Regions from separate parts of the Xanthobacter sp. SG618 genome, predicted to be linked through region 1. Evidence: predicted binding sites of a transcription regulator. Region 1 holds the regulator's gene; each other region holds the start of a gene.

What was found. Region 1 encodes LexA, which represses DNA repair genes until DNA is damaged. Its sites were predicted from a motif close to TGTTCNNNNTGTGTTCNG; they were not measured.
Region 2: a site for LexA is predicted at 5,499-5,516, ahead of FHT36_RS12725 (ImuA family protein). Genes of this name have one in related genera too.
Region 3: a site for LexA is predicted at 4,336-4,353, ahead of uvrA (excinuclease ABC subunit UvrA). Genes of this name have one in related genera too.

What each region holds. Positions count from the first base shown of each region.
Region 1 is NZ_JABBHL010000001.1:128,794-138,891, reverse strand. Features, by position in the region: gene trpC (indole-3-glycerol phosphate synthase TrpC) at 1-436, shown strand, start outside; gene FHT36_RS00680 (DUF2147 domain-containing protein) at 541-975, shown strand; gene moaC (cyclic pyranopterin monophosphate synthase MoaC) at 1,095-1,583, shown strand; gene glp (gephyrin-like molybdotransferase Glp) at 1,639-2,853, shown strand; gene lexA (transcriptional repressor LexA) at 3,010-3,720, shown strand; gene FHT36_RS24260 (ComEC/Rec2 family competence protein) at 3,854-6,028, opposite strand; gene gltX (glutamate--tRNA ligase) at 6,266-7,681, shown strand; gene FHT36_RS00650 (sulfurtransferase TusA family protein) at 7,678-7,914, shown strand; gene FHT36_RS00645 (M20 aminoacylase family protein) at 8,070-9,236, opposite strand; tRNA gene FHT36_RS00640 (tRNA-Lys) at 9,389-9,464, shown strand; gene FHT36_RS00635 (HXXEE domain-containing protein) at 9,495-10,007, opposite strand.
Region 2 is NZ_JABBHL010000004.1:148,045-158,142, forward strand. Features, by position in the region: gene FHT36_RS12705 (ABC transporter substrate-binding protein) at 1-488, opposite strand, end outside; gene FHT36_RS12710 (ABC transporter permease) at 509-1,318, opposite strand; gene FHT36_RS12715 (ABC transporter ATP-binding protein) at 1,322-2,134, opposite strand; gene FHT36_RS24495 (DNA translocase FtsK) at 2,287-5,268, opposite strand; gene FHT36_RS12725 (ImuA family protein) at 5,531-6,364, shown strand; gene FHT36_RS12730 (DNA polymerase Y family protein) at 6,333-7,838, shown strand; gene FHT36_RS12735 (error-prone DNA polymerase) at 7,811-10,098, shown strand, end outside.
Region 3 is NZ_JABBHL010000001.1:291,828-301,925, reverse strand. Features, by position in the region: gene FHT36_RS01465 (FkbM family methyltransferase) at 190-906, shown strand; gene uvrA (excinuclease ABC subunit UvrA) at 937-4,074, opposite strand; gene ssb (single-stranded DNA-binding protein) at 4,526-5,086, shown strand; gene gyrA (DNA gyrase subunit A) at 5,423-8,182, shown strand; gene FHT36_RS01445 (LysE family translocator) at 8,221-8,832, shown strand; gene recQ (DNA helicase RecQ) at 8,889-10,098, shown strand, end outside.

The sequences.
Region 1 (10,098 bases):
GCGCAAGGATTTCATGTACGACACCTATCAGGTGGCGGAGGCCCGCGCCTGGGGGGCGGACTGCATCCTCATCATCATGGCCGGGGTGGACGACGCCCTCGCCCGCGACCTCGCGGATGCGGCGGCAGCGTACGGCATGGACGCCATCGTGGAAGTGCACGATGACGCCGAGCTGGACCGCGCGCTGACCCTGCCCTGCCGGCTCATTGGCATCAACAACCGCAATTTGCGCACCTTCGAGACCACGCTGGAGACCTCCGAGCGCCTCGCGCCCCGCGTGCCGAAGGACCGCATCGTCATCGGCGAGAGCGGCATCTTCACCCCGCAGGACGTGGCCCGGCTGGCCCAGGTGGGCATCGGCACCATCCTCGTGGGCGAGAGCCTGATGCGGCAGGAAGATGTCGCTTCCGCCACGTGCCAGCTCCTCGCCACATAGACTTGCCGTATACGTGAAGTTACGCCTTAATACGTGAGGCGGCCCGACAAGAGGCCGCAGCACCGGCTGCTGCATCGCCGGTGCCTCACGGGAGGAAAAGCTTCATGAGAACCACGCTCACCGCTGCGCTTGCCGCCGCCGGCCTTCTTGCCACCTCGACCCTGGTGACCCCCGCTTTCGCCGCCGACCCGACCGGCCTGTGGCTGACCCCCACCCGCAGCGGGCAGGTGGAAATCTCCAAGTGCGGCAATGGCCTGTGCGGCCGCCTCGTCTCCTCGGAAGGGCTGAAGGCCGATCCGGCGCTGAAGGACGTGAACAATTCCAACGCCGGCCTGCGTAGCCGGGCGCTGAAGGGTCTCACCATCCTCACCGGCTTCTCCGGCGGGCCGCAGGAATGGACCGGCGGCAGCATCTACAATGCCGAGGACGGCAAGACCTATTCCGGCACCATCACCATGGACGGTGACAACACGCTGAAGCTGCGCGGCTGCGTGGTGGTTCCGCTCTGCAAGACGCAGGTGTGGACCCGCCTGCGCTGAGCGCCATCGACGCCGGCAACACAGCCTTTCCGACGCCATGTCTCTGCCGCGGTGGACAGGCGCCGCCGCGGACGCCATCTTCCTGACCGCACATCGATTCCGGGAAGACCGCGACGGCCATGGCCAGCCTCACCCATCTCGACGAACAGGGCGCCGCCCGCATGGTGGACGTATCCGACAAGGACGCGACCACCCGCGAGGCGCTGGCCGAGGGCCGGGTGGCGATGGCGCAGGCGACGCTGGATCTCATCCTCTCCGGCAACGCCAAGAAGGGCGACGTGCTGGGGGTGGCGCGCATCGCCGGCATCATGGCCGCCAAGCGTACCCATGAGCTGATCCCCCTCTGCCATCCGCTGATGCTGACCAAGGTGGAGGTGGAGGTTTCCCCAGACCCCGCTCTGCCCGGCCTTCATGTCACCGCCCGCGCCAAGGTGACGGGCCAGACCGGCGTCGAGATGGAGGCGCTCACCGCCGTCTCCGTCGCCTGCCTCACCATCTACGACATGGCCAAGGCCGCGGACCGCGGCATGCGGATCGAGGGCATCCGGCTCCTGGAGAAATCCGGCGGCCGCAGCGGCCATTTCCGCGCCGACGCCGGCGCGGCCTGAGCCGGCCCGCCACCATGACCAGACCTGCGATCATGCAGAGTGAGGGAGCCGCGCCATGGCGCTCATGACCGTCGAAGAGGCCACCTCGCTCATCACCTCCGGCGTCACCGCGCTCGGTGTGGAGGAGGTGCCGGTGCAGGCGGCGGCCGGCCGCGTGCTGGCGCGCGATCTGGCGGCCCGCCGCACCCAGCCGCCCGCCGACATGTCGGCCATGGATGGCTACGCCGTGCGCGGCGCCGACATTGCCGAGACGCCGGCCCGCCTCGCCGTCATCGGCGAATCCGCCGCCGGCCGGCCCTATCCGGGCACGGTGGGCGCCGGGCAGGCCGTGCGCATCTTCACCGGCGCCGTTGTGCCTGAGGGCGCCGACACGGTGGTGATTCAGGAAAACGTCTCCCGCGAGGGCGACACCATCACCACCACGGCCCCGACCGCCGCGCTCCGCAACGTGCGCAAGCGCGGCTGCGATTTTTCCGAAAGCACGCCCGGCCTCCTGGCCGGCCGGCGCCTGACCGGCCGCGACATCATGCTGGCCGCCGCCATGGACCATGCGACGGTACCGGTCGCGCGCCGCCCGCGCGTCGCCCTGCTGCAGACCGGCGACGAGCTGGTGCTGCCGGGCCAGGGCACCGGCAATGACAGCGAGATCGTCGTCTCCAACGCCTTCGGCCTCGCGGAACTCGCCCGCCGCGCCGGTGCCGATGTGACCGACCTCGGCCTCATCAAGGACGACCTCGCCGCCATCCGCGCCGTGGTGGCGCGGGCGCTCTCCGGCGAGTTCGACCTCGTCGTCTCCTCCGGTGGCGCCTCCGTGGGCGATCATGACCTGATGGCCCCGGCGCTGAAGGCGGAGGGGGTCGATCTCTCGGTCCACAAGATCGCGCTCAGGCCCGGCAAGCCGCTGATGTTCGGCCATCGCGGCGATGTGCGGGTGCTGGGGCTGCCGGGCAATCCTGTCTCCTCCCACGTCTGCGGGATGATCTACCTCGTCCCCCTGATCCGCGCGCTTCAGGGTGATTCCCGCCCCGGCCCCGTGCCCGTGCCGGCGCGCCTCGCGGCGGATCTGCCGCCCAATGACGTGCGGCGGGACTTCATGCGCGCCACACTCGAACGCCGGCCGGATGGCTCGATCCACGCCATCCCCTGCGCCTCGCAGGACAGCGCCATGCTGAGCATTCTCTCCGCCGCCGATTGCCTGCTGGTGCGGCCTCCCTTCGCCCCGGCGGGCCGCGTCGGAGACCCCTGCGAGATTATTCCCTTCGAGGATTGAGCGCTTAACGGAGCCTTCACCACTTGCGGAACACAAAAGGAACAGATAAAGACTGTTCATGATTTGTTTCGCGGCGCACCGGGCTGGATGCGCCTTGAATCGGGACCGGCAGAGCGCCTGTTCCGTGGCGGTGCGTGCAAGGAACGGGGCCAGGGAATGCTCACTCGGAAGCAATATGACCTTCTGCGCTTCATCCATGAGCGGCTCAAGGAAACCGGCGTTCCCCCGTCCTTCGACGAGATGAAAGAGGCGCTGGACCTGCGCTCCAAGTCCGGCATCCACCGTCTCATCACCGCTCTGGAAGAGCGCGGCTTCATCCGCCGCCTGCCCAATCGCGCCCGTGCGCTGGAAGTGGTTCGCCTGCCCGACAGCGTGGCACCCGGCCTCGCCTCCGCCCGGTCCGCAGGGCGCGGCTTCTCGCCCTCGGTCATCGAGGGCAGCCTCGGCAAGGTCCGCCCCGTGGCGGAGGACGACGAGGCGGGCCAGGTGGTCTCGGTGCCGGTCATGGGCCGCATCGCCGCCGGCACGCCCATCTCCGCCATCCAGAGCCGCAGCCACACGCTGAACATCCCGCCCGAGATGCTGGGCTCCGGCGAGCACTTCGCCCTTGAAGTGCGCGGCGACAGCATGATCGAGGCCGGCATCCTCGACGGCGATACGGTGCTGATCCGCAAATGCGATTCCGCAGACACCGGCGACATCATCGTGGCGCTGGTGGATGACGAGGAAGCGACCCTCAAGCGCCTGCGCAAGAAGGGCGCCTCCATAGCGCTCGAGGCCGCCAACCCGGCCTATGAAACCCGCATTTTCGGTCCTGACCGCGTGCGCATCCAGGGCCGCCTCATCGGCCTCATGCGCCGGTACTGATCCTTAGATTTCTCCTGCGGGAGATCCGGAACGGGGTGAGGGGCGCGGTGGTCCACGCTCAACGGGCGCCTGCGCTTTTTTGAAGGCGTTGCCCCTCACCCCGACGTTTGCCGGCGCCGCCGGTTTGGGATGGTCACGGGGCCGTGGCATCGGTCTGCGGGTCGCCCGCATCGACCACGCCCCGCTCCGGCGCGAGGTCCGGCGGCAGCGGTGCCATCCATGGCCGGGAGACCGAGGGGCTGCGGCTTCGCTCGGCCACGAGGGCTCCATCGCGCAGGGTGAAGGCGAGCGTCCCCGTCCGCGCGAGTTTTTCCGGCGTCAGCACCTCGGCGGGGCAGGCACGGGGCGGGGCATCGCGGGTGACGACCATGCGGGCGTTGAGGCAATCCGCCTCCAATCCCTCCGCGCGCCGGGACACGGCGATGGTGCCGCCGCCGGGCAGCGGCGCCGTGCAGCCGAGCGGGTCGCAGGTGAAGGCGGCGGCGAGGTCCTTCGCCCCGGCCGTGCGGCGGTCGCCCTCCCGCGTCAGCCATTGCTCCACCACCAGCTTCTGGCCGGAGGCGCCGAGCACGGAGAGCCGGCCGTCCGGCATGCGCACCGCCACAGTCTGCGCATCGGGTGCGATGAGGAGGTCCGGTTTCAGCGGCGCTCCGGCCACCAATGCGGCGAGGCCGAGGGGCACCAGCGCCACCAGGGTGAGCACGCCGCGCAGCAGGCAGAGGGCGAGTAGCGCGAGGGAGAGCCACAGCAACGTTCCGGCGCCGATGAAGGCGGCGCGGATGTCGGCGCCCGGCAGCGTGCCCACCCAGTCGGACACCGCCGTCATGATCTCGATGCCCCGCCCCATCACCGGCCAGGCGAGATGATCCCAGCCGAACGGCATCAGCAGCACGCCCGCGAGCCCCGCCGGCATCACCAGGAAGGAGACCGCCGGCATGGCGGCGAGGTTGGCGAGCAGCCCGTAGGGTGCCACCCGCTGGAAATGGAAGATGCCGTAAGGCGCCGTCGCGAGGCCCGCCACCAGCGAGGTGAGCGCCGTGCCCGCCACCAGCACTGCCACCCATGAGACCACCGCCCCGGCGATTCCATCCGGCCGCGGGATCGCCCGCAGGGGTTGGAGCCGCTCATAGGCGGCGACGAGGGCGAGGGTGGCGGCGAACGACATCTGCGTGCCCGGATCCAGCGCCGCCTCCGGCGTCAGCGACAGCACCACCACGGCCGCCACGCCCACCGACCGTAGCGACAAGGACGGCCGCCCCACCAGCACGCCGGCCAGCACCAGCCCCGTCATCACGAAGGAGCGCTGGGCGGGCACGTCATTGCCCGACAGCACCAGATAGAAGGCGCTGCCGGCGAGAGCGATGAGCGCCGCGCTGGACTTGATCGGCCACGACAAAGCAAGCCCCGGCACCAGTGCCAGCAGCCCGCGCGCCAGCGCGAACAGGGTGCCGGCCACCAGCGCCATGTGCAGGCCGGAGATGGAGAGGATGTGCGAGAGGCCGGAGACGCGCATGCTCTCCTCCACCGCATGGGGAATGCCCGAGCGGTCGCCCGCCACCAGCGCCACCGCCACCTCCGCCGGCACGCCGGAGAGCGAGGCGCGGATGCGGTCGGAGAGGCTCTGGCGCACCCCGTCCAGCGCCATGGCGAGGCGCACGGATAGAGGCGGGTCGCGCGGCGCCGCCGCCTTGGGCCGGCCGAGCCCGTAGCCGATGGTGCCGATGCCCTGGAACCAGGGCGCGCGGCCGAAATCATGAGCGCCCGGCATGGCGGGGCCGGAGGGCGGCAGCAATTGTGCCAGCTGGGTCACATGGCTGCCGACCGGCGGCGCCCATCCCTTGCGGAGCGAGAGCCGCACCAGCGCCGGCGCGTTGGCCAGCCCGCGCACGGCATCGCCATCCAGCCGCAGCAGGATGCGGTCGCCGGTGGTCCGCCGCTCCACGCGCTCAATGAAGCCGGAGAGGCGCACCGGGGTCTTGGGCGGCACCACCATCTCGTGGGCGATGAGCTCGGTCCGCATCCCGCCCGCCGCGAATCCGGCGGCCGTGGCGAGCAGCACCGCGGCGATGCCGAACATCACGGGCCGCGCCCTCGCCCCCAAGGCCGCCGCGGCGAATGCGGCCACCAGCACAAGGCTGGCGGCAAGCGACGGCTCGGTGGAGGCGCCGAAATAAAGCAGGATGCCGGCGGTGAAGGCGGCCGGCAGCCACAGGATCAGACGCCCGGAGGCCGCCTCGGCCGCCACGTCATGGGCGAGGCGGGCCTTCAGCGCGTCGGCGAGGCGCTGAAGACCGCGCGCGGAAAGCACCGGGAGCGCAACCGCTGCGCCCCGCCCCCCTGCCCGCGCCCTGCTCGAGGCCCGCTCGTCCATCCCCGCCCGCCGAGGGGCCGGTCCGGGCCACGCCCGCCCCGTGTTCCTTGTGCCCCGCCTCTATGCTACACGGGCGCCTCCCGCGCGCCATGTGGTTCGGTTTGCGTTCCGCAGGGCCTCCGCATGCGCGCGTCCTCACGTCCAAGCGGACCCAAGCCCGCCGAGCCCCGCCCGATGTCGCAGATCGTCACCCGCTTCGCCCCTTCGCCCACCGGCTTCCTGCATATCGGCGGGGCGCGCACGGCGCTGTTCAACTGGCTCTATGCCCGCCACACGGGCGGCAAGATGCTGCTGCGCATCGAGGATACGGACCGGCAGCGCTCCACCAAGGAGGCCATCGACGCCATCCTCGAAGGCCTCTCCTGGCTGGGCATCGATTGGGACGGCGATCCCATCTACCAGTTCGCCCGCGCCGAGCGGCATCAGGCCGCGGTGGCGGAGATGCTGGCCAAGGGCAACGCCTATCGCTGCTACGCCACGCCCCAGGAGCTGGACGAGATGCGCGAGCTGGCCCGCAAGGAGGGCCGCCCGCCGCGCTATGACGGCCGCTGGCGCGACCGCGACCCCTCCGAGGCGCCGGCCGACCGCGCGCCCGTCATACGCCTGCGCGCCCCGCAGGAGGGCGAGACGGTGATCGACGACATGGTGCAGGGCACCGTGACCTTCCCCAACAAGGATCTCGACGACCTCGTCCTGCTGCGCTCGGACGGCACGCCCACCTACATGCTGGCCGTGGTGGTGGACGACCACGACATGGGCGTCACCCACATCATCCGCGGCGACGACCACCTCACCAATGCCGCCCGCCAGACGCAGATCTACCGTGCGCTGGGCTGGGACGTGCCGCGCATGGCGCACATCCCGCTCATCCACGGGCCGGACGGGGCCAAGCTCTCCAAGCGCCACGGGGCGCTGGGCGTCGACGCCTATCGCGACATGGGCTATCTGCCGGCGGCGCTGCGCAACTATCTCGTGCGCCTCGGCTGGAGCCATGGCGACCAGGAGGTGTTCTCCACCGACGAGATGGTCGCGTTCTTCGACCTCGACAAGGTGGGCCGGTCGGCAGCGCGCTTCGATTTCGCGAAGCTCGAAAGCCTCAACGGCCACTACATGCGCGCCTCCAGCGATGCGGACCTGCTCGCCGCCATCGACGCGCTGGTGCCCTATCTGCCGGACGCCGCGCACCGCCTGCCGCGCATGACGGACACCCGCCGTGCCCAGCTCGCCGCCGCCATGCCGGGGCTGAAGGAGCGGGCGAAGACGCTGGTCGAGCTGCTCGACAATGCCGAGTTCATCTTCGTTGAGCGGCCCATCCCGCTGGACGAGAAGGCCAAGACCCTCCTGTCGGCCGAGGGCCGCGCCCATCTCGGCCGCCTCGTGCCGCTGCTCGAAGCCGTGGAGTGGACCGCCGCCGCCACCGAGGAGGTGGTGCGCCGCTATGCCGAGGCGCAAAGCGTGAAGCTCGGCGCCGTAGCCCAGCCGCTGCGCGCCGCGCTCACCGGCAAGTCCACCTCCCCGCCGGTGTTCGACGTGCTGATCGTGCTCGGCCGCGAGGAGAGCCTCGGCCGGCTCCGGGATCAGGCGATTTGAAGCCGGCTGCCGTCACCGTCGCGCTGGACCTGAAGGGGCTGAAATGCCCCCTGCCCGCTTTGCGCACCCGCAAGGCACTGGCCCAGGCGGCGGCGGGCACGCGGCTCGTCGTCACCTGCACGGACCCCATGGCGGTGATCGACATTCCCCACCTCGCGCACGAGACGGGCGCGGTGCTGGAGACGCAGGAGGTCGAGGCCGGCCTCCTCACCTTCGTGCTGGTAAAGGCGTAGCGTTGCTTCGCTCAAGCGCCGCGCGGGCTTATGGCTTAACGCTCAGGCGCCGCGCGGGAGCTTGCTTCGCTCAAACGCCGCGCGGGCTTATGGCTTAACGCTCAGGCGCCGCGCGGGAGCTTGCTACGCTCAAGCGCCGCGCGGGCTTTTTGGCCTCACGCCGTCAGAGGCAGCGCCCGCTCCACCAGCCGCACCCAGTAGGACGCGCCATAGGGAATGGCGGCGTCGGCAAAATCGTACTGCGGATGGTGCAGGCCGGCGGACGGGCCATTGCCGATGAAGATGTAGGCGCCGGGCTTTTCTTCCAGCATGTAGGCGAAATCCTCGGCCGCCATGAGGGGCGGCGCGGCGGCGTCCACCTCGGAGGCGCCGGCCACCTCGCTCGCCACCTCGGCGGCGAAGGCCACCTGATCGGCGTGGTTGCTGGTGACGGGATAGCCTTCCTTGAAGCTCACCGTGGCGGTGGCGCCATAGGCCGCGGCGACTCCTTCCGCCACCTGCCGGATGCGCTCGCGCAGCTGCGCGCGAACACCCTGATCCAGCGTGCGGGCGGTGCCGACGAGGGTGGCCGAGGGCGGCAGCACGTTGTCCGCCTCGCCCGCATGGAACATGGCGATGGAGACCACCGCCGCCTCCAGCGGATCCACATTGCGCGAGACGATCTGCTGCAGGGCCATGACGATGGCGGCGCCGGTGAGCACCACGTCCACGCCCTGGTTCGGCCGCGCGGCATGGGCGCCACGCCCGTCCACCACGATCTCGATATGGTCGGCCGAGGCCATGATGCCGCCCGGCCGCATGGCGAAGCGCCCCACCTCCAGCCCCGGCAGATTGTGCATGCCGTAGACCTCGCGGACGGGGAAGCGGGCGAACAGCCCGTCGTCGATCATCGCCTTGGCGCCGGCTCCGCCCTCTTCCGCCGGCTGGAAGATGAGCACGGCGGTGCCGGAGAAGGCGCGGGTCTCGGCGAGGTGGCGCGCGGCGCCGAGCAGCATGGCGGTGTGCCCGTCATGGCCGCAGGCGTGCATCGTGCCGGGCGTCTGCGAGGCATAGGCGGCGCCGGTTTTCTCCAGGATGGGCAGCGCGTCCATGTCCGCGCGCAGGCCGATGAGCGGGCCATCGCCCTTGCCGCGCACGATTCCCACCACGCCGGTGCGGCCGATGCCGGTGATGACCTCGTCGCAGCCGAAGGCGCGCAGCTTTTCCGCCACCGTGGCGCTGGTGCGGTCGAGGTCGTACATGAGCTCGGGATGGCGATGGAAATCCTGACGCCACGCCGCGATCTCGTCGGCGCGGGCAGCGATGTGGTTGTTGACCGGCATGGCAATTCCAGAAGCAATTGAGTGACCATGGTGCGGAACCCATCCTGCCCGGTCAATGCCCGCGCCCGCGCTGCCCCCTGCCGAAATGCCGGGACATCACACCCGCCCGGCCTTGACCCCGCCGCCTTCGCACCCTAACCAACGCGTCAAGTGAGCCCGTAGCTCAGCCGGTAGAGCACGTGACTTTTAATCATGGGGTCTCGGGTTCGAATCCCGACGGGCTCACCACGCCACCTCTTCAAGCTCGACAACCGCCGTTCAACGGCCGTGGGCGTGCGCGACGTTGGCCCTCACGCGGACGATGATGGCAGCGTGAACCGCCACGGCGATGGCGAGCGCGAGCGCGTGTTGGCCGGGGCTCGCCGGCACGAGCAGGGCGACGGCGACGCCGAAGGGAATGAACAGTAGCGCGCCAGTGCCGAGGCCTGGATTGTAGCTGCGGAAGCGCGCGGCCATGCCGAGATGGGCGATGCCGTTCACCAGGATCAGATAGGCCGCGGCCAGCCCCCAGGCCGCGCCGGCGAGCCATGCCACATAGACGGCGACGAGATTGATCCCCCACACGCCGGGGAGATTGATCCAGAGCACATCCGAGACGGTCAGCGCCTCGACCCCGCCGAAGACCACCCGGTTCACATAGGTGCGGAAGCGGTCGCCCGTATGCTCCTCGATCTGGTGCAGCATGTAGAGAGGCGAGGCGAGGAACATCAGGACCACGCCCCGGCCGGCCCCGGACACCAACGGTGCGGTCAGCAAAAGCGCGACAGCCATGAAGCCCGCTCCGATCACCCAATTGCGCGAGAGCCATGCCTTCATCGCGAGATCCCCGCCATCCGCCGCAGCCGTAATCATCCTGCGCCAC
Region 2 (10,098 bases), on a different contig from region 1:
GCATCATCCGGCTTCAGGCCTTCTTTGGCCATGAGGAAATTGACGAAGAAATTCGTGGAGGAGCCCGGCGCCGTGACGCCGATCTTCGCGCCCTTGAGATCCTTCACCGACTTGATCGGCCGATCCTTCCGCGCCACCAGGACAATCCCCGGGAAACGGCCCAATTCGATAACGGAAACAATGTCCTGGCCCTTGGCCTGCATGCGGATGGTGTGCTCGTAGGCGCCCGTCACCACGTCGATGGAGCCGCCGATAAGGGCTTGCAAAGACTTGGCTCCGCCGCCGAAATCGTTGATGGCGACGTCCAGCCCCTCATCCTTGAAGAAACCCTTCCGCTCGGCGATCGTGAGGGGCAGGTAATAGAGCAGCGGCTTGCCGCCGACACCCAGCGTGAGCTTCGGCTTCTCCGCCTTCGCCGCCGGCTGGGCGGCCGCGGGCACGGCGCAGGCGAGCGCGATGGCGGCCACCGCGAGCTTGAGCAACCTCATGATTTTCCTCCCGTTTTTCTCTACGCCTGTGTGGCCGGCGCGGGGCGCCACACCAACAGGCGGTTCTCGATTGCGCTCACCAGCGTGTCGATGATGATGACGAAGATGGAAAGCACCAGCATGCCCGAGAACACGCCGGTGACGTCAAACACCCCTTCCGCCTGGTGGATGCGATAGCCAAGCCCCGCCGCCGAACCGAGATATTCCCCCACCACCGCCCCCACCAGCGCAAAGCCCACCGCCGTGTGAAGCGAGGAGAACATCCAGGTGAGCGCGGAGGGCCAGAACACGTTCCGCATCAGCTGGCGCTCGCTCATGCCCAGCATGCGGGCGTTGGCGAGCAGCGTCGGGCTGACTTCCTTAACGCCCTGATAGACATTGAAGAAAACGATGAAGAACACCAGCGTGACGCCCAGCGCCACCTTGGACCAGATGCCGAGTCCCAGCCACAGGGCGAATATGGGCGCCAGCACCACGCGCGGCAGCGCATTGGCCATCTTCACATAGGGGTCGAACACTGCGGCGATCACCGCCTTGCGCGCGAACCAGAAGCCCACCAGCATCCCGCCCAGCGCGCCGATGGCGAAGGCGAGCATGGTTTCCAGCAGGGTGATGCCGAGGTGATACCAGATCACCCCCGTGTAGAAGTCCTTGAAGGTGCGCTCGAAAACGGCGAGCGGCGTCGAAAAGAAGAAGGGATCGAGCGGGTAGAAGGGCTTCGGCGAGAGCGCCGGAATCGAGACCTTCACCGTGGAGCCGAAATGCCAGATGGCGATCAGCACCACCGCCACCAGCACCTGCAGGGTGAACAGCGTGAAACGATTGCGCATGGTTCAGCTCGCGACCTCGGACTGGCGATAGCCCTTCACGACCTCATCCTTCAGCGCCGCCCAGATCTCGCGGTGAAGGTGGTGGAAGGCAGGTTCCAGCCGCACGTCGATGTCACGCGGGCGCGGGATGGGCACACGCCACTGGCCGATGATGCGCGAGGCTGGCCCCGCGCCCATGATGACCACCCGGTCGGCCAGCGAAATCGCCTCCTCCAGATCATGGGTCACGAACATCACGGCCTTGCGGTCCTGGCTCCACAGATCGAGCAGGAGGTTGCCCATGATCTGCCGGGTCTGGGCATCGAGCGGGCCGAAGGGCTCGTCCATGAGCAGGATCTTGGGATCGCGGATCAACACCTGGGCGAGGCCCACGCGCTTCCTCTGCCCGCCGGACAATTGGTGGGGATAGCGATCGGCGAAGGCAGCGAGCCCCACGCGGGCCAGCCACTTGCGGGCACGGGCGCGCGCCTCGTCCGTGTCGGTGCCGGCGACCTCAAGGCCTATGGCCACGTTGTCGAGTGCCGTCTTCCACGGGAACAGGGCCTCGGCCTGGAAGAGATAGCCGGCCGCGCGGTTGAGGCCGGCGAGAGGCTTGCCGTGGATCGTCACCGTGCCGGAGGCCGGCTTCAACAGGCCAGCCGTCGCGTTGAGAAGGGTGGACTTGCCGCAGCCGGTGGGGCCGACGATGGCGACGAACTCGCCATCCGCCACATCGAGATTGACGCCCTGCACCGCGACGAAGGGCGAAGCCGCACGGCTGGCGCCGGGAAAGGCGATGGAGATGTCGCGCAGCCCGACCGCGCATGCCTGAGCCATGCGGCCTCCCTGGACCACGCTGAAGGGTTGCACCACTGAACGTCTCCCGATCCCGCGGCCCGACCGCGCGTCCGGTTGGCCCGGATCAAGCTGACAAGGTAGCCGAGGGCGCGCGGGAGGCAAAGGTGGAGGATCGCCGGTCGCGCGTCCTCTCACCCCGGCCGGGAGAAGGTGAGGATCTCGCGCTTTCCGGCGTGGTTGGCGGGGCCGACGATGCCTTCGGTTTCCATGCGCTCCATGAGGGAAGCGGCCTTGTTGTAGCCCACCTGCAGGCGGCGCTGGATGTAGGAGGTGGAGGCCTTGCGGTCCCGCATGACGATGGCCACCGCCTGCTCGTAGAGGTCGCCGCCCGCATCAGCGATGCTGGAGCGGTCGAACACCGCCTCGTCATCGTCCTCGGCCACGGCATCCTCGTCCAGAACCACCTCGTCAATATAATCCGGCCCGCCCTGGGCCTTGAGGAAGGCGACGACCTTCTCCACCTCGCCGTCAGAGACGAAGGGGCCGTGGACACGGCTGATGCGGCCGCCGCCGGCCATGAACAGCATGTCGCCCTGCCCCAGCAGCGTTTCCGCGCCCATCTCGCCGAGGATGGTGCGGCTGTCGATCTTGCTGGTCACCTGGAAGGAAATGCGGGTGGGGAAATTGGCCTTGATGGTGCCTGTGATGACATCCACGGAGGGGCGCTGCGTCGCCATCACCAGATGGATGCCAGCGGCCCGGGCCATCTGCGCGAGGCGCTGGATGGCGCCCTCGATCTCCTTGCCTGCCACCATCATCAGGTCCGCCATCTCGTCGACGATGACGACGATGTAGGGCAGCGCGGTCAGGTCCATCTCCTGTTCCTCGAACAGGGCCTCCCCGGTCTCGCGATCGAACCCTACCTGCACGTTGCGGGTGATGATCTCGCCCTTCGCCGCGGCTTCGCGGACGCGGGCGTTGTAGCCGTCGATGTTCCGCACGGCGAGGCGGCTCATCTTGCGATAGCGCTCCTCCATCTCCTTCACCGCCCATTTCAACGCGATGATCGCCTTCTTCGGATCGGTGACGACGGGGGTGAGCAAATGCGGGATGCCCTCGTAGACCGAGAGCTCCAGCATCTTCGGGTCGATCATGATGAGCCGGCAGGCTTCCGGCGTGTGCCGGTAGAGCAGGCTCAGGATCATGGTGTTGATGGCCACCGACTTGCCCGAGCCGGTGGTGCCGGCGACCAGCAGGTGCGGCATCCGCGCGAGGTCGGCGATCACCGGAACGCCGCCGATGGTCTTGCCCAGGCACAGGCCGAGCTTGGGGTGGGTATCGGCGAATTCGTGGCTAGCCAGAAGCTCCCGCAGCCACACGGTCTCGCGCCGCCGGTTGGGCAGCTCGATGCCGATGACGTTGCGCCCCTCGACCACCGCCACGCGGGCCGACACCGCGCTCATGGAACGGGCGATATCCGGCGACAGGCCGATGACGCGGGAGGACTTTACCCCCGGTGCCGGCTCGAATTCGTAGAGGGTGACGACCGGGCCGGGATTGGCGTCGATCACCTCGCCCCGCACGCCGAAATCGCGCAGCACCTGCTGCAGCATGGTGGAGGACTGGTCGAGGAATTCCTCGGACAACTCATAGTCCGGCTCCACCACCGGCGGCTCGCGCAGCAGGTCGAGGGGGGGAAGGAAATAGGGGCCTTCCGCGGCCTCCGCCGCTGCAGGAGCAGGCTCGGGCGGGAGGGTAGCAACGGCCTGCACCGGAACGGGGACGACGGCATCCGACGTTGCAGGCACTGCTGCCGAGACCGCGGGAGCGGACGTAGCAGCCGAATGCAGGGCGCCGAAGAACTGGGCGCTGATGCTCTGCTGGTAGGGCCTCCAGGACGCAAACACTTCGCCCGACAGGCTCGGCGCGGCCGCTAGGGGGAGGGATTCCTCCTCGGCTTCGGCCTCGCCCTGATCCTTGTCTTCAAGCGCGGCGGCGCCTTCCGGCTCTTCCTCGTCGAGTTCCCCGTCTTCCTCTTCCGTAAGGTCCGAGTCCTCGAAGGCATCGTCTTCGACTTCGTCGTCTTCGAGTTCATCGTCCTCCAGCTCGGAGGAGAGTGCCCCGTCGTCCTCGTCCAGTTCGTCGTCGTCCTCGGAAAGGTCGATCTCTTCGCCCTCCTCCTCGGCGTCGTCCGTGTCGCCTTCCAGTTCGGCGACCTCATCGTCCTCGGAGTCTTCGTCCTCGAGTTCGTCGTCTTCGGAGGCGTCCTCCTCGGAAACTTCGTCTTCGTCGAAGTCGGCAGTCTCCTCGGCGTCGGACAACGCCTCGAACGCCGGGTCCTCGCTCTCCACCAGGTCGTCTTCCGCATTGCCCGTCTCTGCGGGCGCAGGATCAAGGTCCTGCTCCCCGGCCGGAGCGGGCGGGGTGGCGGCGCGGCCTAGGACGACGAGGCGCAGCAGGCTCCACAGGTGATCCGGGATATCGGCCGTATCGACCTCCGAAGCTGCCTCAGCCACAGCCTGCGGCGCAATGTCAGCCTCAAGGAGCGCAGGCGCGGCCGCTTCCGTCAGAATCTCCTCGCCCGGAGCAGCCTCCGCAAGCGCGACCTCGGAAGCGGAGGGCTCACAGGCCGCAGCGACGTTTTCCTCCTCGACGGGAGGCAGGACGACGGGGGCCGCCGTCACCTCTTCCGGCGCGGCGGCGGGCGCGGCGAAGCCGGTCTCCTCGGGGATATCCGCATGCTTGGCGACGGGCTGCGCTGCCGGCTGGACCGCATCGTCCGCCGGCTCGAACAGGAAGTGCCAGCCGCGGCTCGACCCCTGGGTCGTGACCGGGGTGGGCACCTGCGGCAGGACGGGCGGCATGCTCGGCAGCGGGGGCGCGCCCGGCTCGCGGGGGCGCAGCAGATGGTCCGGGGTGCGGGTGAAGCGGGTGTTGGCGTCGAGGGTGAACGGCCGCAGCCAGCTCGGGACCAGCTCCAGGTCGATCCAACTATTGGTTTCGACAGCCTCGAAGGCGCCGTCGTGGATGGCCGGATCGTATTCCGGAATCCGCTCGTAGAACGAGGGCAGGCCGCGCTCTGCGCCAGAATCGGCGGGAGGTGGATCGAACGAGTCGTCCGGAGCGTAGGAAGGATACGCAAAAGGTCTCGGAGGACGGTTGAAGGAAGACATGGGAATCCGAAATCCGCAGCACCGGCGCCGTTTCGAGGACACTAGGGCGGGGGGCGTTAAGGGGAGGTTTGCACCTCACCACAACGGTTTCATGATACCTTATCTGTGAATCATGGGGACAAGCCCGCACCACTGCACCCGCCTGCGCCGGGTCCGCTCCAGCCCCCGCAGGCCCTGCTGCCGGACCTCCGTACGGTTGACATTCAGCCCTGCTGGAGTCCTTTTTAAAATAGAACAAAATAGGAACATTTGGCGCCCATCCATGACCTCCTTTCCCCACCCGCAGCAGGCCCAGCGCGAGGATCTGGCGGCTCTTCGCCGCCGCATCGTCGAGATGGAACGGCTGTCCGGCCTCCCGGATGGTCCCGCCCGGCCGCGCCTGTCGCTTGGGGGGGGCCTGGACGAGGTGCTGGGGGGCGGGCTGGCCCGCGATGCGCTGCACGAGGCCTTCCCGGCCGAGAAGGGCAATGCCGCTGCCGTGCTCGGTTTCGCCCTCGCGCTCGCGGCCGGCACCCGCAAGCCGGTGCTGTGGGTGCGGCAGGACATGGCAGCGCTGGAGGGGGGCGATATCTACGGCCCCGGCTGCGCCGCCTTCGGGCTCGATCCCTCCCGCCTGATCCTGGTGGCCGCCGCAGACGCCGCCGACACGCTGGGCGCCGCAGAGGAAGCCCTTGGCCATGGCGCCCTCGGGCTGGTGGTGGCCGAGCCCTGGGGATCCCCGCGCCTCATCGATCTCACCGCCACCCGCCGGCTCGCCTTGCGCAGCGAGCGTTCCGGCGTGCCGTCCCTCCTGCTGCGGCCGGGGGCGGACCCTGGCCCTTCCGCCGCCGCTACCCGCTGGCGGGTTGCTGCGGCCCCCTCTCGCGTGGCGGGGGATGTGCCGGCCTTCTGCCTCGGCCTGCCCGCCTTCGCGCTGGAAATCGAGCGCAACCGCCTCGGACCCACCGGCCGCTTCACCGTGGAATGGAATGCCCATGCCCGACGCTTCACCCCGGCGCCTCGCCGCGCTCTACCTGCCGCGCCTGCCGACCGACCGGCTGCACCGCAGCCGGCGGGGGCGTCGCATGTCGTTTCCGGCTGGCGCCGCACCGGCTGATCCGCCGCTGGTCACGGTGGAGGTGAAAGCCAATGCCCGCCGCCTCGCCGCGGTGGACGCGGCCGCCGCCCGCCTCGGCCTTCATCCCGGCCTCACGCTCGCAGATGCGCAGGCGCGCGTGCCGCAGACCGAGGCAGTGGAGGCGGATGCGGCGGCGGATGCGGCACTGCTCGCCGCCATCGCCTCGTGGTGCGAGCGCTGGACGCCCTTCGTCGCCGTGTCCGGGCCGGACGGCATCGTCCTCGACATCACCGGCTGCGCCCATCTGTTCGGCGGCGAGGCGGCCCTACTGTCTGCCATGACGGAACGGCTCGCCGCCACCGGGCTTGCCGCCTGTGGCGCGGTGGCCGGGACTGCGCGGGCCGCTCTCGCCCTCGCCCGCTGGCGGCCGGGACAGGTGGTGACGGCGGGAGGCGAGCGGGAAGCCGTCGCGCCCTTGCCGGTGGACGCCCTCGGCCTCGATGCGGAGGCGGGGCGGAGCCTCACCTATCTCGGGCTTGTGCGCATCGGCGACATCGCCGGCAAGCCCCGCGCGGCGCTTGCCGCCCGCTTCGGCAGTGCCTTGGTGGAGCGGCTGGACGAGCTGTGCGGCGCCGCCTCGCCGCCCATTTCCCCGCTCAATCCCCTGCCCGTCTATGTGGCGGAGCGGCGCTTCGCCGAGCCCATGGGCGACGAGGCGACCGCCCGCGCCGTGCTCGCCGACCTCGCCCGCGACCTCGCCGGCGTGCTGGAACGGCATGGCGAGGGCGGACGGCGCTTCGAGGCCGCCTTCTTCCGCAGCGATGGCGCCGTGCGACGTGTGGCGGCGGGCACGGCGGCGCCCCTGCGCGACGGGGCACGCCTCGCCGGCCTGTTCCGCGAACGGCTGGCGGCGCTGGCCGATCCGCTGGACCCCGGCTTCGGCTATGATGTGATCCGCCTGTCCGTCACTGCGGCCGAACCGCTGGCCGCCACCCAGTCCGGCTTCGGTGCCGAGCCGGCCGGCGCGGGGCTCGACCAGTTGGTGGACACCCTCTCCGCCCGGCTGGGGCCGCGCCGCGTCACCTGCCTTGCCGCGCAGAACAGCCATATTCCCGAGCAGGCCGCCGTGCGGGTGCCCGCGCAGAAGGCGTGGCGCAGCCGGGAGGCGCTGGCACACGATTGGGCCGAGCCGACGGCTGCGGACGCCCCCCTCGCCCGCCCGCCGGCCCTGTTTCCCGTGCCCGAGCCGGTGGAGACGCTGGCCCAGGTGCCGGACGGCCCGCCTTTGCGCTTCCGCTGGCGGCGCGTGCTGCACGAGGTGGCGCGAGCCGAGGGGCCGGAGCGCATCGCCCCGGAATGGTGGACTGCCCTCGATGGCAACCGGCCGGGCCTGACGCGCGACTATTTCCGCGTGGAGGACACGCAGGGCCGGCGCTTCTGGCTCTATCGCGAAGGCACCTACGGGCGGGAGACGTCGGCGCCGCAATGGTTCCTCCACGGGCTGTTCCCGTGAGCGCGCCCGTCTATGCGGAACTGGCGGCGGCCTCGCATTTCTCCTTCCTGCGGGGGGCCAGCGCGCCGGCCCATCTGGTGCGCACCGCCGTCGGCCTCGGCCTCGACGGGCTCGGCATTGCCGACCGCAATACGGTGGCCGGCGTGGTGCGGGCCTATAGCGCGCTGGAGGATCTGCGCGCCCTCGACGAGGATCTGGAAGCCGACGATCCCGAGGCGGACGCCAAGCGCGCCGTCGCCGCCCGCGCCCGCGCCTTCCGGTTGGTGACAGGCGCGCGGCTCGTCTTCTGCGACGGCACGGCGGACATCATCGCCTATCCCTCGACGCGGGAGGGCTGGGGCCGGCTCTGCCGCCTGCTGACCACCGGCAACCGCCGGGCGAAGAAGGGCGATTGCCATCTTTCCCTCGCCGACCTCCTCGCCGATGTCCGCGATCTGATGCTCATCGTGATGCCGGGCGAAGACGGAAGCGATCTTCCGCCCCTCCTCTCCCGCCTTGACGAGGCGGCCGCCGGGGCAGTGTGGCTGGGCGTCGACATGCCATTCTCCGGCGCCGACCGCCGCCGTCTCGCCGCGCTCAAAGCCATCGCCCGCACCGCCGGCGTGCCGCTGCTGGCGGTGAACGAGGTGCTCTACGCAACGCCCAAGGAGCGCGACCTGCAGGACATCCTCACCTGCGTGCGCGAGGGCACCACCATCGCCGAAGCCGGGCGGCGGCTCCTGGCGAATGCCGAGCGCCACCTCAAGCCTGCCGCCGAGATGACGCGCCTGTTCCGGGACGCCCCCGAGGCGGTGGCTGAGAGCGCGGCGCTTCTCGCCCGCATCGACTTCACCTTGAAGGAGCTGAAATACGACTATCCCGAGGAGCCGGTGCCCCCCGGCTGGACGCCGCAGGCGTGGCTTGAGGAACTGACCTGGCGCTGTGCCGCCGTGCGCTATCCCGAAGGGGTGCCGGAGAAGGTGGAAAAGCTGCTGAGAGACGAACTGGCCCTCATCCGCAAGCTCGAGTACGCGCCTTACTTTCTCACCATCCACGACATCGTGCGCTTCGCCGAGAGCCAGGGCATCCTCTGCCAGGGGCGGGGCTCGGCGGCGAATTCCGCCGTTTGCTACGTGCTCGGCATCACCGCCGTGGACCCCGCCGACAACAACCTCCTGTTCGCCCGCTTCATCTCCGAGGAACGGCGCGAGCCCCCCGACATCGACGTGGATTTCGAGCACGAGCGGCGCGAGCAGGTGATCCAGCACATCTACGACAAATACGGCCGCCACCGCGCCGGCATCGTCGCCACCGTCATCCACTACCGCCCGCGCAGCGCCATTCGCGACGTGGGCAAGGCCCTCGGCCTCACCGAGGACGTCACGGCGCGCCTCGCCTCCACCCAGTGGGGTAGTTGGGGCCGCGATATTTCAGACGCGCACATCCGCGAGGCGGGGCTCGACCCGTCAAACCCCTTCATCCGCCGTGCGGTGGAGCTGGCCGGCCGACTGATGGGCGCGCCTCGCCACCTCTCCCAGCACGTGGGCGGCTTCGTGCTGGCCCGTGGCCGGCTCGACGACACCGTGCCCATCGGCAACGCCGCCATGGCGGACCGCACCTTCATCGAATGGGACAAGGACGACATCGACGTGCTCGGCCTGATGAAGGTGGATGTGCTGGCGCTCGGCATGCTCACCTGCATCCGGAAAGCCCTCGACCTGATGCGCAACCACGAGGGCATCGACTGGGGTCTCGCCGACGTGCCCAGCGGGCAGGCGGACGTCTACGCCATGCTCTCGCGCGGGGATTCCATCGGCGTGTTCCAGGTGGAGAGCCGGGCGCAGATCAACATGCTGCCACGCCTCAAGCCGCAAAAATTCTACGATCTCGTCATCCAGGTCGCCATCGTGCGGCCGGGGCCGATCCAGGGCGATATGGTCCATCCCTACCTGCGCCGGCGCAGCGGGCTGGAGAAGGTGGACTATCCCTCCCCCGCTCCGCATCTCGGCGACAAGGACGAACTGCACAGCGTACTCGACAAGACACTCGGCGTACCGCTCTTCCAGGAGCAGGCCATGAAGCTCGCCATGGTCGCCGCCCGCTTTTCTGACAAGGAGGCGAACCGCCTGCGCCGGGCCATGGCTACCTTCCGCAATCTCGGCACCATCCAGGAGTTCGAGAGCATGATGGTGGAGCGCATGGTGGCGCGCGGCTACACGCGCGACTTCGCTGCGCGCTGCTTCGAGCAGATCAAGGGCTTCGGCAGCTACGGCTTTCCCGA
Region 3 (10,098 bases), 160 kb from region 1:
CATAGGTCTTTAACCTATCGGAATCTTGCAATGCTGCATTGCATCCCGCTGATGGAGACCACCTTTAGGGCGGTACTTTTGTGCCTCCCTGGTGCTATAAATAGCTTGAGCGGGGCGGGGGCCCTCTCGACATGCCATCGCCATCGGGGATGGCATGACGCAAATGCGTAAGCCGCATGGGGGCATGTGATGAATGTGGCGAGCGCCACCGGTCTTGCCGGGGCCGCGGTCTATACGGCTCAGGAAGAACGTGGACTGACGTCCCGCTTCCTTGGTCCGTCAGGGGTTTTCGTGGAGGTGGGGGCCTACGATCCGGTTTTCCAGAGCCAGACGCTGCATCTCGAGCTGACCGGCTGGAGAGGGCTTCTGGTGGAGCCGGTGCCGGAATTCGCAGAAAATCTGCGGCGCGCGCGGCAGGCTCAGGTGGTCCAGTGCGCCTGTGTCGCGCCCGAAGCTGCGACGGCGGGTCGCGTCGCCCTGCTGGAGCGCCGCGGCAGCAGCACCATCGTCTTCAATCCGCGCAAGGTGCGGCCGGAGGACATGGTGATCGAGGTGCCGGCCGCGACCCTGGACTCCGTTCTTGAGGGCGCCGGTGTCTCGACCATCGACTTCCTCTCGGTGGATGTGGAAGGCGCCGAGCCCGACGTCCTCAAGGGTGTGACGCTCAGCCGTTTCCAGCCGAAGCTGGTGGTGGTGGACGACCGCGAGCGGTTCGGCGAGACCTGTGCCGTGCTCCGCAGCGGCAACTACCATCTCGTCCGGCGCACGGGCCACAATGCGTGGTTCGTGCCGCAGGACACCGCCCGGCACCTGAGCCTGCGGGCGCGCGCCCAGCTCATGTGGACCTACGGGCCCGGCCGCCTGCTCCGCCGTCGCATGCGCATCGGTAACGCCCGCATGGCCTGAGCCTGCGGGCGCAAGACACGGGAGGCCGCCTTACTCGGCGGCCTGTCGACGCCGACGGCCGCGCGCCACACGCGGCGCTTCGGGGGCCTCCGCCGAGGCGGCCTCTTCCGACACGACGGCAGCAGCCTCCACCCCAGGGGCGGGCGCGCCAGCCTCGACATCTTCCACAGCCGGACGCCGCGCGGCCTTGCCGCGACCGGCTGCCGCCGGCTTGGCGTCCGTCCCGGCGCCGCCCTTCCGGTCGTCGGCGAACGGCCGCCGGGCCAGCACCTCGGCGAGGAAGCGGCCGGTGTGGGAGCGCTTGCTGGCCGCCACCGTCTCCGGCGTGCCGGCCACCACGATCTCGCCGCCGCCGTCGCCACCCTCGGGGCCGAGATCGAGGATCCAGTCGGCGGTCTTGATGACCTCCAGATTGTGCTCGATCACCACCACCGAATTGCCCTGCTCCACGAGCTCGTGCAGCACCTCCAGCAGCTTCTTCACATCATGGAAGTGCAGGCCGGTGGTTGGCTCGTCGAGGATATAGAGCGTGCGCCCGGTGGCGCGGCGCGACAGCTCCTTGGAGAGCTTCACCCGCTGCGCCTCGCCGCCCGAGAGCGTTGTCGCCTGCTGGCCGACCTTGACGTAATCGAGGCCGACGCGGTGCAGCGTCTCCAGCTTCTCGCGCACCGAGGGCACGGCCTTGAAGAATTGCGCGCCCTCTTCCACCGTCATGTCCAGCACGTCGGCGATGGACTTGTTCTTGAAGGTGACTTCCAGCGTCTCGCGATTGTAGCGCTTGCCCTTGCAGACGTCGCAGGTGACGTACACGTCCGGCAGGAAGTGCATCTCGATCTTGATGACGCCGTCGCCCTGGCAGGCCTCGCAGCGCCCGCCCTTCACGTTGAAGGAGAAGCGCCCGGCGCCGTAGCCCCGCGCCTTGGCCTCTGGCAGGCCGGCGAACCATTCGCGGATGGGCGTGAAGGCGCCGGTATAAGTTGCCGGATTGGACCGCGGCGTGCGGCCGATGGGCGACTGGTCGATGTCGATCACCTTGTCGAGGTGCTCCAGCCCCTCGAGCTTATCGAACGGGGCAGGGGCCTCGGAGGCGCCGTTGAGCCGGCGGGCCACCGCCTTGTAGAGCGTGTCGATCAGCAGGGTGGATTTGCCGCCGCCTGACACGCCGGTAATGCAGGTGAACAGGCCGAGCGGGATTTCCGCCGTCACGTTCTTCAGGTTGTTGCCGCGCGCGCCCGAGAGCTTGAGCATGCGCTTGGGGTTCGGCTTGCGCCGCGCCGGCACGCCGACGCTCAATTCGCCGGTGAGATAACGGCCGGTGAGGGAGGCCGGATTGGCGAGGATTTCCGCCGGCGTGCCCTGCGCCACGATCTCCCCGCCGTGAATGCCCGCGCCCGGGCCCACGTCCACCACATGGTCGGCGGCGAGGATGGCGTCCTCGTCGTGCTCCACCACGATCACTGTGTTGCCGAGGTCGCGCAGGTGCTTCAGCGTGCCGAGCAGCCGCTCGTTGTCGCGCTGGTGTAGGCCGATGGAGGGCTCGTCCAGCACGTAGAGCACGCCGGTGAGACCGGAGCCGATCTGCGATGCCAAGCGGATGCGCTGGCTCTCGCCGCCCGAGAGCGTGCCCGAGGAGCGGGCCAGCGTGAGGTACTCCAGCCCCACGTCCAGCAGGAAGCGCAGCCGCTCGCGGATCTCCTTCAGGATGCGCCCGGCGATCTCGTTCTGCTTGTCGGTGAGCTGGGCCGGCAGGTTCTCGAACCATCCGGCCGCAGCGCGCACCGACAGTTCGCCGATCTCGCCAATGTGCCGCCCGGCGATCTTCACCGCCAGCGCCTCCGGCTTCAGCCGGTAGCCGTTGCAGACCTTGCAGGGGACGGTGGAGAAGTATTTGGAAATCTCCTCCCGCGCCCAGTCGCTGTCGGTCTCCTTCCAGCGCCGATCGAGGTTGCGCACCACACCCTCGAAGGTCTTCGAGGTCTCGTAGGCACGCATGCCGTCGTCATAGTGGAAGGTGATCTTCTCGCTGCCCGAGCCGAAGAGCAGCACCTCGCGCGCCTGCTCCGGCAGATCGGCGAAGGGCACGTTCAGCTTGAAGTGGTAGTGCTTGGCCAGCGCATCCAGCGTCTGCCCGTAATATGGCGAGGTGGACTTGGCCCAGGGTGCGATGGCGCCCTGCTTCAGCGAGCGCGCCTTGTCCGGCACCACGAGGTCCGGGTCGATGGTCTGCTCCACGCCGAGGCCGTCGCAGGCCGGGCAGGCGCCGAAGGGATTGTTGAAGGAGAACAGCCGCGGCTCGATCTCCGGAATGGTGAAGCCGGAGACGGGGCAGGCGAACTTCTCCGAGAAGATGATGCGGCGGGGCGCGCCGGCCTCATCCTTCTCGTCGGCGAACTCGGCCACTGCGATGCCGTCCGCGAGGCCGAGGGCGGTCTCGAAGCTGTCGGCAAGCCGCTGGGCAAGGTCCGCGCGCACCACGATGCGGTCCACCACCACGTCGATGTCGTGCTTGAACTTCTTGTCGAGGGTCGGCGCTTCGGCGATCTCGTGGAAGGCGCCGTTGACCTTGACCCGCTGGAAGCCCTTCTTCATCCAGTCGGCCAGCTCCTTGCGGTACTCGCCCTTGCGCCCGCGCACCACCGGCGCGAGCAGATAGAGCCGCGTGCCCTCTGGCAAGGCGAGGGTGCGGTCCACCATCTGCGAGACGGTCTGGCTCTCGATGGGCAGGCCCGTGGCCGGGGAATAAGGCACGCCGGTGCGCGCCCACAGAAGGCGCATGTAGTCGTAGATCTCGGTAACGGTGCCGACCGTGGAGCGCGGATTCCTCGAGGTGGTCTTCTGCTCGATGGAGATGGCCGGCGAGAGACCGTCGATCTGGTCCACGTCCGGCTTCTGCATCATCTCCAGGAACTGGCGGGCATAGGCCGAGAGGCTTTCCACATAGCGCCGCTGGCCTTCCGCATAGATGGTGTCGAAGGCGAGCGAGCTTTTGCCCGAGCCCGACAGGCCGGTGAACACCACCAGGCTGTCGCGGGGGATTTCGAGGTCCACGTTCTTGAGATTGTGCTCGCGCGCGCCGCGCACTGAAAGCGTGCGGGCATCGCGGCGGGGCACCTCGCGAACGGGGGCTTCGGCCGGGTTGGAACGCGGGGAGGCTGCGCGATCAGACATGGACATCCGCTGGCGCCTGCGGCGCAAAAAGGGGTCGGGGCCTGAGAAACGATCGTGCCGCCCTTGCAGCGGCGGGCACGCGAGCGGCCGGAAAGCCGCGCAGCGCACCGGGGAACGTGCTCATGAACTCTCGGAAATGTAGTGAACCTTGTGCAATGCGGAAGAGAACATAATCAGAACTCCGGAGGGCGCCACCCAAAAAGAGCCGACGACTCGCATCGGGCGCGCCCGATGCCCTTGCCAGTCTGGGGGAAGTCGGTTAGGAACACAACGTGAACATTGAGATCCTGAGCTGTTACGTGCGGCAGCGCGCGTCGGTTCATCGGTTCATCATGGGGATAAAACCGCGCCGGGGGTCGCATGGCCCGGCGGGGACGGTAGGGTGCGGGATTCGCGGCGCGCCGAGATGGCGGCCTGCGGTAGTGTGGAACACGGCACGAGGGAGAGCGGGATGGCCGGCAGCGTCAACAAGGTGATCCTGGTCGGCAATCTGGGCCGCGACCCGGAGGTCAAGTCGTTCCAGAACGGCGGCCGCGTCTGCAACCTGTCCATCGCCACATCCGAGAACTGGCGGGACAAGGCCTCCGGCGAGCGCCGCGAGCGCACCGAGTGGCACCGCGTGGTGATCTTCAACGAGAACCTGGTGGGCGTTGCCGAGCGCTTCCTGAAGAAGGGCTCCAAGGTCTACATCGAGGGCCAGCTCGAGACCCGCAAGTATGAGAAGGACGGCCGCGAGACCTACACCACCGAGGTGGTGCTGCGTCCCTATCGCGGCGAGCTGACCCTGCTCGACGGTCGCGAGGGTGGCGGCGCTGGCGCCGACGAGTTCGGCGGCGGCTCCGACTTCGGCTCTGCCAGCCCCATGGGCGGCGGAGGCGGCAGCTTCGGCGGCTATAGCGGCGGCGGCGCCTCGGGCGGCGGGCGCCGTCCGGCCCCGGCTGGCGGCGGAATGGGCGGCGGTTCGGGTGGTGGCCGCCCCGCAGCCGATCTCGACGACGAAATCCCGTTCTGAGGCGCGCTTTCGGCTTTGAGGGCGGGGCAAGGCGGGCAGCTTCGGTGCTGACCGCCCCCGTTTTGTGCTGATCGGCTCACAGAAAGTCACCGCCTGCGCCTGACGCAGGCGGGCTTTTGCCATGCCGTCGCAGCCCCCTTTTCGAGCCGCTTCGGACGGCGTTCGCGGGCCCATCTGACGCAAAACGGACAAATTGTCCGGCGACCGGCAAGGTGGTCCGCATAACCCATTGATTTATATGGTATAAATTTACGTCCGCCAGAGGGGTTTTGCTGGCGTCGGAGGGGTGAATCGGCTAGAAGGAAGCACCTCACCAATCCATGCGAGTATTGACTTTTGGCCGATTCCGAAACGCCGAAGACAGGTGGCGAGCCGCCGTCCGACATCCGGCCCGTTTCCATCACGGAGGAGCTGTCCCGCTCCTATCTCGACTATGCCATGAGCGTCATCGTCGCCCGGGCCCTGCCCGACGTGCGCGACGGCCTCAAGCCCGTGCATCGGCGCATCCTGTTCTCCATGCACGAGAACGGGTACGAGTGGAACAAGCAGTACCGCAAGTCGGCCCGCGTGGTCGGCGACGTGATCGGTAAATACCATCCCCACGGTGATCAGTCGGTCTATGACGCGCTGGTGCGCATGGCTCAGACCTTCGCCATGCGGGTGCCGCTGGTGGACGGCCAGGGCAATTTCGGCTCGGTGGACGGTGATGCCCCGGCAGCCATGCGCTACACCGAGGTCCGTCTGGAGAAGGTGACGAACACCCTCCTCGACGACCTGGACAAGGAAACCGTCGACTTTCAGGACAATTACGACAATTCGGAACATGAGCCGACCGTCCTGCCGGCCAAGTTTCCCAACCTGCTCGTCAATGGCGCCGGCGGCATCGCGGTGGGAATGGCCACCAACATCCCGCCGCACAATCTCGGCGAGATCATCGACGTCACCGTCGCGCTGCTGGACGACCCGCTGCTGGAGCCCGAGGCGCTACTCGACCTGCTGCCCGGCCCGGATTTCCCCACCGGCGCGCTGATCCTTGGCCGCACCGGCATCCGCCAGGCCTATCTCACCGGTCGCGGCTCGATCCTGATGCGCGCGAAGGTCGCCATCGAGCATATCCGCAAGGACCGCGAGGCCCTCATCGTCACCGAGATTCCCTATCAGGTGAACAAGGCGACGATGATCGAGAAGATCGCCGAGCTGGTGCGCGACAAGCGGGTGGAGGGTATCTCCGAAATCCGAGACGAGAGCGATCGCGACGGCATGCGCGTGGTCATCGAGATCAAGCGCGACGCCCAAGCCGACGTGGTGCTGAACAACCTCTACCGGCTCACGCTGCTGCAGACGTCCTTCGGCGTGAACATGGTGGCGCTCTCCGGCGGCAAGCCGGGCATCCTTACCCTGCACGACGTGCTGACCGCCTTCATCGCCTTCCGCGAGGAGGTCATCAGCCGGCGCACCAAATTCCTGCTGCGCAAGGCGCGCGACCGCGCCCACGTGTTGGTGGGCCTCGCTATCGCCGTCGCCAATATCGACGAGGTGATCCGCCTCATCCGCACCGCGCCGGACCCGGCGACTGCGCGTGAGTCGCTGATGGGCCGCGACTGGCCGGCCAAGGACATGGCGCCGCTGATCGCCCTCATCGCCGATCCGCGCCACAAGCTGAAGGAAGACGGCACCTATCGCCTCTCCGAGGTGCAGGCCCGCGCCATCCTCGACCTGCGGCTCCAGCGCCTTACTGCCCTCGGCCGCGACGAGATCGCCGAGGAGCTGGACAAGCTCGCCGCCGAGATCGCCGATTATCTCGAAATCCTCGCCAGCCGGCCGCGCATGCGGGCGATCATCCGGGACGAGCTTCTCGCCATCAAGGCGGAGTTCGGCACCCCGCGGCGGACCGAGATCGTCGAAGGCTTCGGTGATCTGGAAGACGAGGATCTCATCCAGCGCGAGGAGATGGTCGTCACCGTCTCCCACGCCGGCTACATCAAGCGCGTGCCGCTCTCCACCTATCGGGCGCAGCGGCGCGGCGGCAAGGGCCGCTCGGCCATGCAGACGCGGGACGAGGATTTCGTCACCCGCCTGTTCGTCGCCTCGACGCACGCGCCGGTATTGTTCTTCTCCTCCAAGGGGCAGGTCTACAAGATGAAGGTGTGGCGCCTGCCGCTGGCGGCGCCCCAGGCCCGTGGCAAGGCCCTCATCAACATCCTGCCGCTGGAGCAGGACGAGCGCATCACCTCCGTGGTACTGCTGCCGGAGGACGAGGGCGAGAACCAGCGCCTGCAGATCATGTTCGCCACCACCGGCGGCACCGTGCGGCGCAATGCGCTCACCGATTTCCAGCAGGTGAACCGCAACGGCAAGATCGCCATGAAGCTCGCCGAAGGCGAGGCCATCGCGGATGTCGGCCTGTGCACGGAGGAGGACGACGTGCTCCTCACCACGGCGGCCGGCGCCTGCATCCGCTTCCCGGTCACCGAGGTGCGCCTGTTCAAGGGCCGCGACAGCGTGGGCGTGCGCGGCATCCGGCTGGAGGAGAGCGACAGCGTCATTTCCATGGCCATCATCCGCCATGTGGATGCCGACGCCGAGCAGCGGCTCGCTTACATCAAGATGCGCCGTGCCCTGCGCGGCGAGGCGGGCGAGAGCGCCGAGGTGGAGCAGGAGGAGGGCGCGAGCGGCTCCGGCCAGCTCAGCCAGGAGCGCTACGCCGAGATGGGCGCGAAGGAGCAGTTCATCCTCACCGTGTCCGAAAACGGCTACGGCAAGCGCACCTCGTCCTACGAATATCGCGTCACCGGCCGCGGCGGTAAGGGCATCGTCGCCATGGCGGTGAACGAGCGCAACGGGCGCCTCGTCGCCTCCTTCCCGGTGGAGGATGCCGACCAGATCATGCTCGTCACCGACGGCGGCCAGCTCATCCGCTGCCCCGTGGATGGCATCCGCATCGTCGGCCGCGCCAGCCAGGGCGTCATCGTGTTCGACACGGCGGAAGGCGAGCGCGTGGTCTCGGTTGAGCACATCAGCGAGGACACCGGTGCCGAGGGTGAGGCGGGCGAAGGCGGCGTGGAAGCTGCCGGAGACGATACGCCGGAGGCCTGATCCGCGAGCGGGGGCCTTCGGCCGGAGGAGCGCAAGTGATGATCTCGGCTGAAAGCCTCGCCTTGTTCGTGCTCGCCTGCATCGCGTTGGGAGCAACGCCGGGGCCGAACGTGGCGCTCATCGTAGGCACCAGCCTCAAGCACGGGCGGCAGGCGGGCATTCTTACCGCCATGGGCGTCAATGTGGGCCTGATTGCCCAATTGGCGCTGGTGGCGGGAGGCCTTGCCTATGTGGTGGAGGCCTTCTCCCGCCACTTCGATCTCGTGCGTTATGCCGGCGCGGCCTACCTCGTGTGGCTCGCCGTGATGCAGTGGCGCAGCGCCGGCAAGGCGGTCGAGGCGCCCGCGCCCTCCGCCCATGCCGCCTTCGGGCGGGGGCTCGCTGTGGCGTTCGCCAATCCGAAGACCCTGCTGTTCCACGCGGCCTTCCTGCCGCAATTCGTCACCAACACCGCCGATCCGGTGCCGCAGATCGCGCTTCTGGCCGCGATCTTCGCGGTCATCGCGCTGGCGGGCGACATGCTGTGGGCGGTGGTGGCGGACAAGGCGCGCGCCGCGCTGAAGGGCCGCTTCACGCTCGTGGCGGACCGCGTCTCCGCCGGCATCCTCGTCGGCGGCGCGGCCCTGCTGCTGGCGGCAGGACGGCGATAGGCCGTCCGCGGCGCCACCCCGCATTGCCCCGCGGGGGGAGGGGGCTATAAGGCCCCATGTCTGCCCTTCTGGATGATTCCGCCCCGCTTGAGGTCCTGCGCCACGTCTTCGGCTACGAGACGTTTCGCGGGCGGCAGCGGGAGATCGTGGAGCATGTGGTCGCCGGGGGCGATGCCCTCGTGCTCATGCCCACCGGCGGGGGAAAATCCCTGTGCTATCAGGTGCCGGCGCTGGTGCGGCCCGGCACGGGCATCGTGGTTTCGCCACTCATCGCGCTGATGCACGATCAGGTGCAGGCGCTGCGGCAGCTCGGCGTGAAGGCGGCGATGCTCAATTCTTCCCTCGCCCCCGGCGAGGGGCGACAGGTGGAGCGGGCGCTCGCCATGGGCGACCTCGATCTCCTTTATGTGGCCCCCGAGCGGCTGCTGACCGACGGCTTCCTGAACCTGCTGGACGGCGCGCGCATCTCGCTGTTCGCCATCGATGAGGCCCATTGCGTTTCCCAGTGGGGGCATGATTTTCGGCCCGAGTATCGCCAGCTCACCATCCTGCACGAGCGCTATCCCGGCGTGCCGCGCATGGCGCTCACCGCCACTGCGGACGGGCCGACGCGCCGGGAGATCGTGGAGCGGCTCAATCTGGAGGAGGGACAGGTGTTCCTGTCCTCCTTCGACCGGCCGAACATCCGCTACCGCATCGCGCCGAAGGCCAATCCGCGCGTGCAGCTGAAGGCCTTCCTCGACGCCCATGATGGCGAGGCGGGCATCATCTATTGCATGAGCCGGGCGAAGGTGGAGGCGACCGCCGAGATGCTCTCCACCGAGGGCCGCACGGCGCTGCCCTATCACGCCGGGCTCGACGCCGACACGCGCGCGCGGCATCAGGACCGCTTCCTGAAGGAGGAGGGCGTGGTGATGGTGGCCACCATCGCCTTCGGCATGGGCATCGACAAGCCGGACGTGCGCTTCGTCGTCCATCTCGATCTACCCAAGAGCATCGAGGCCTATTATCAGGAAACCGGCCGCGCCGGCCGCGACGGCCTGCCCTCCGAGACGCTGCTGCTGTACGGCGTGGAGGATGTGGCCAAGCTCATCCAGTTCGTGGATGGCTCGGATGCGCCCGAGGCGAGGAAGCGCGTGGAGCGCAGCAAGCTCGATGCGCTGCTGGGCCTCGCCGAGACCGCCTCCTGCCGGCGGCAGGTGCTGCTGAAATATTTCGAGGAAGACCTGCCGCAGCCCTGCGGCAATTGCGATACGTGCCTCGATC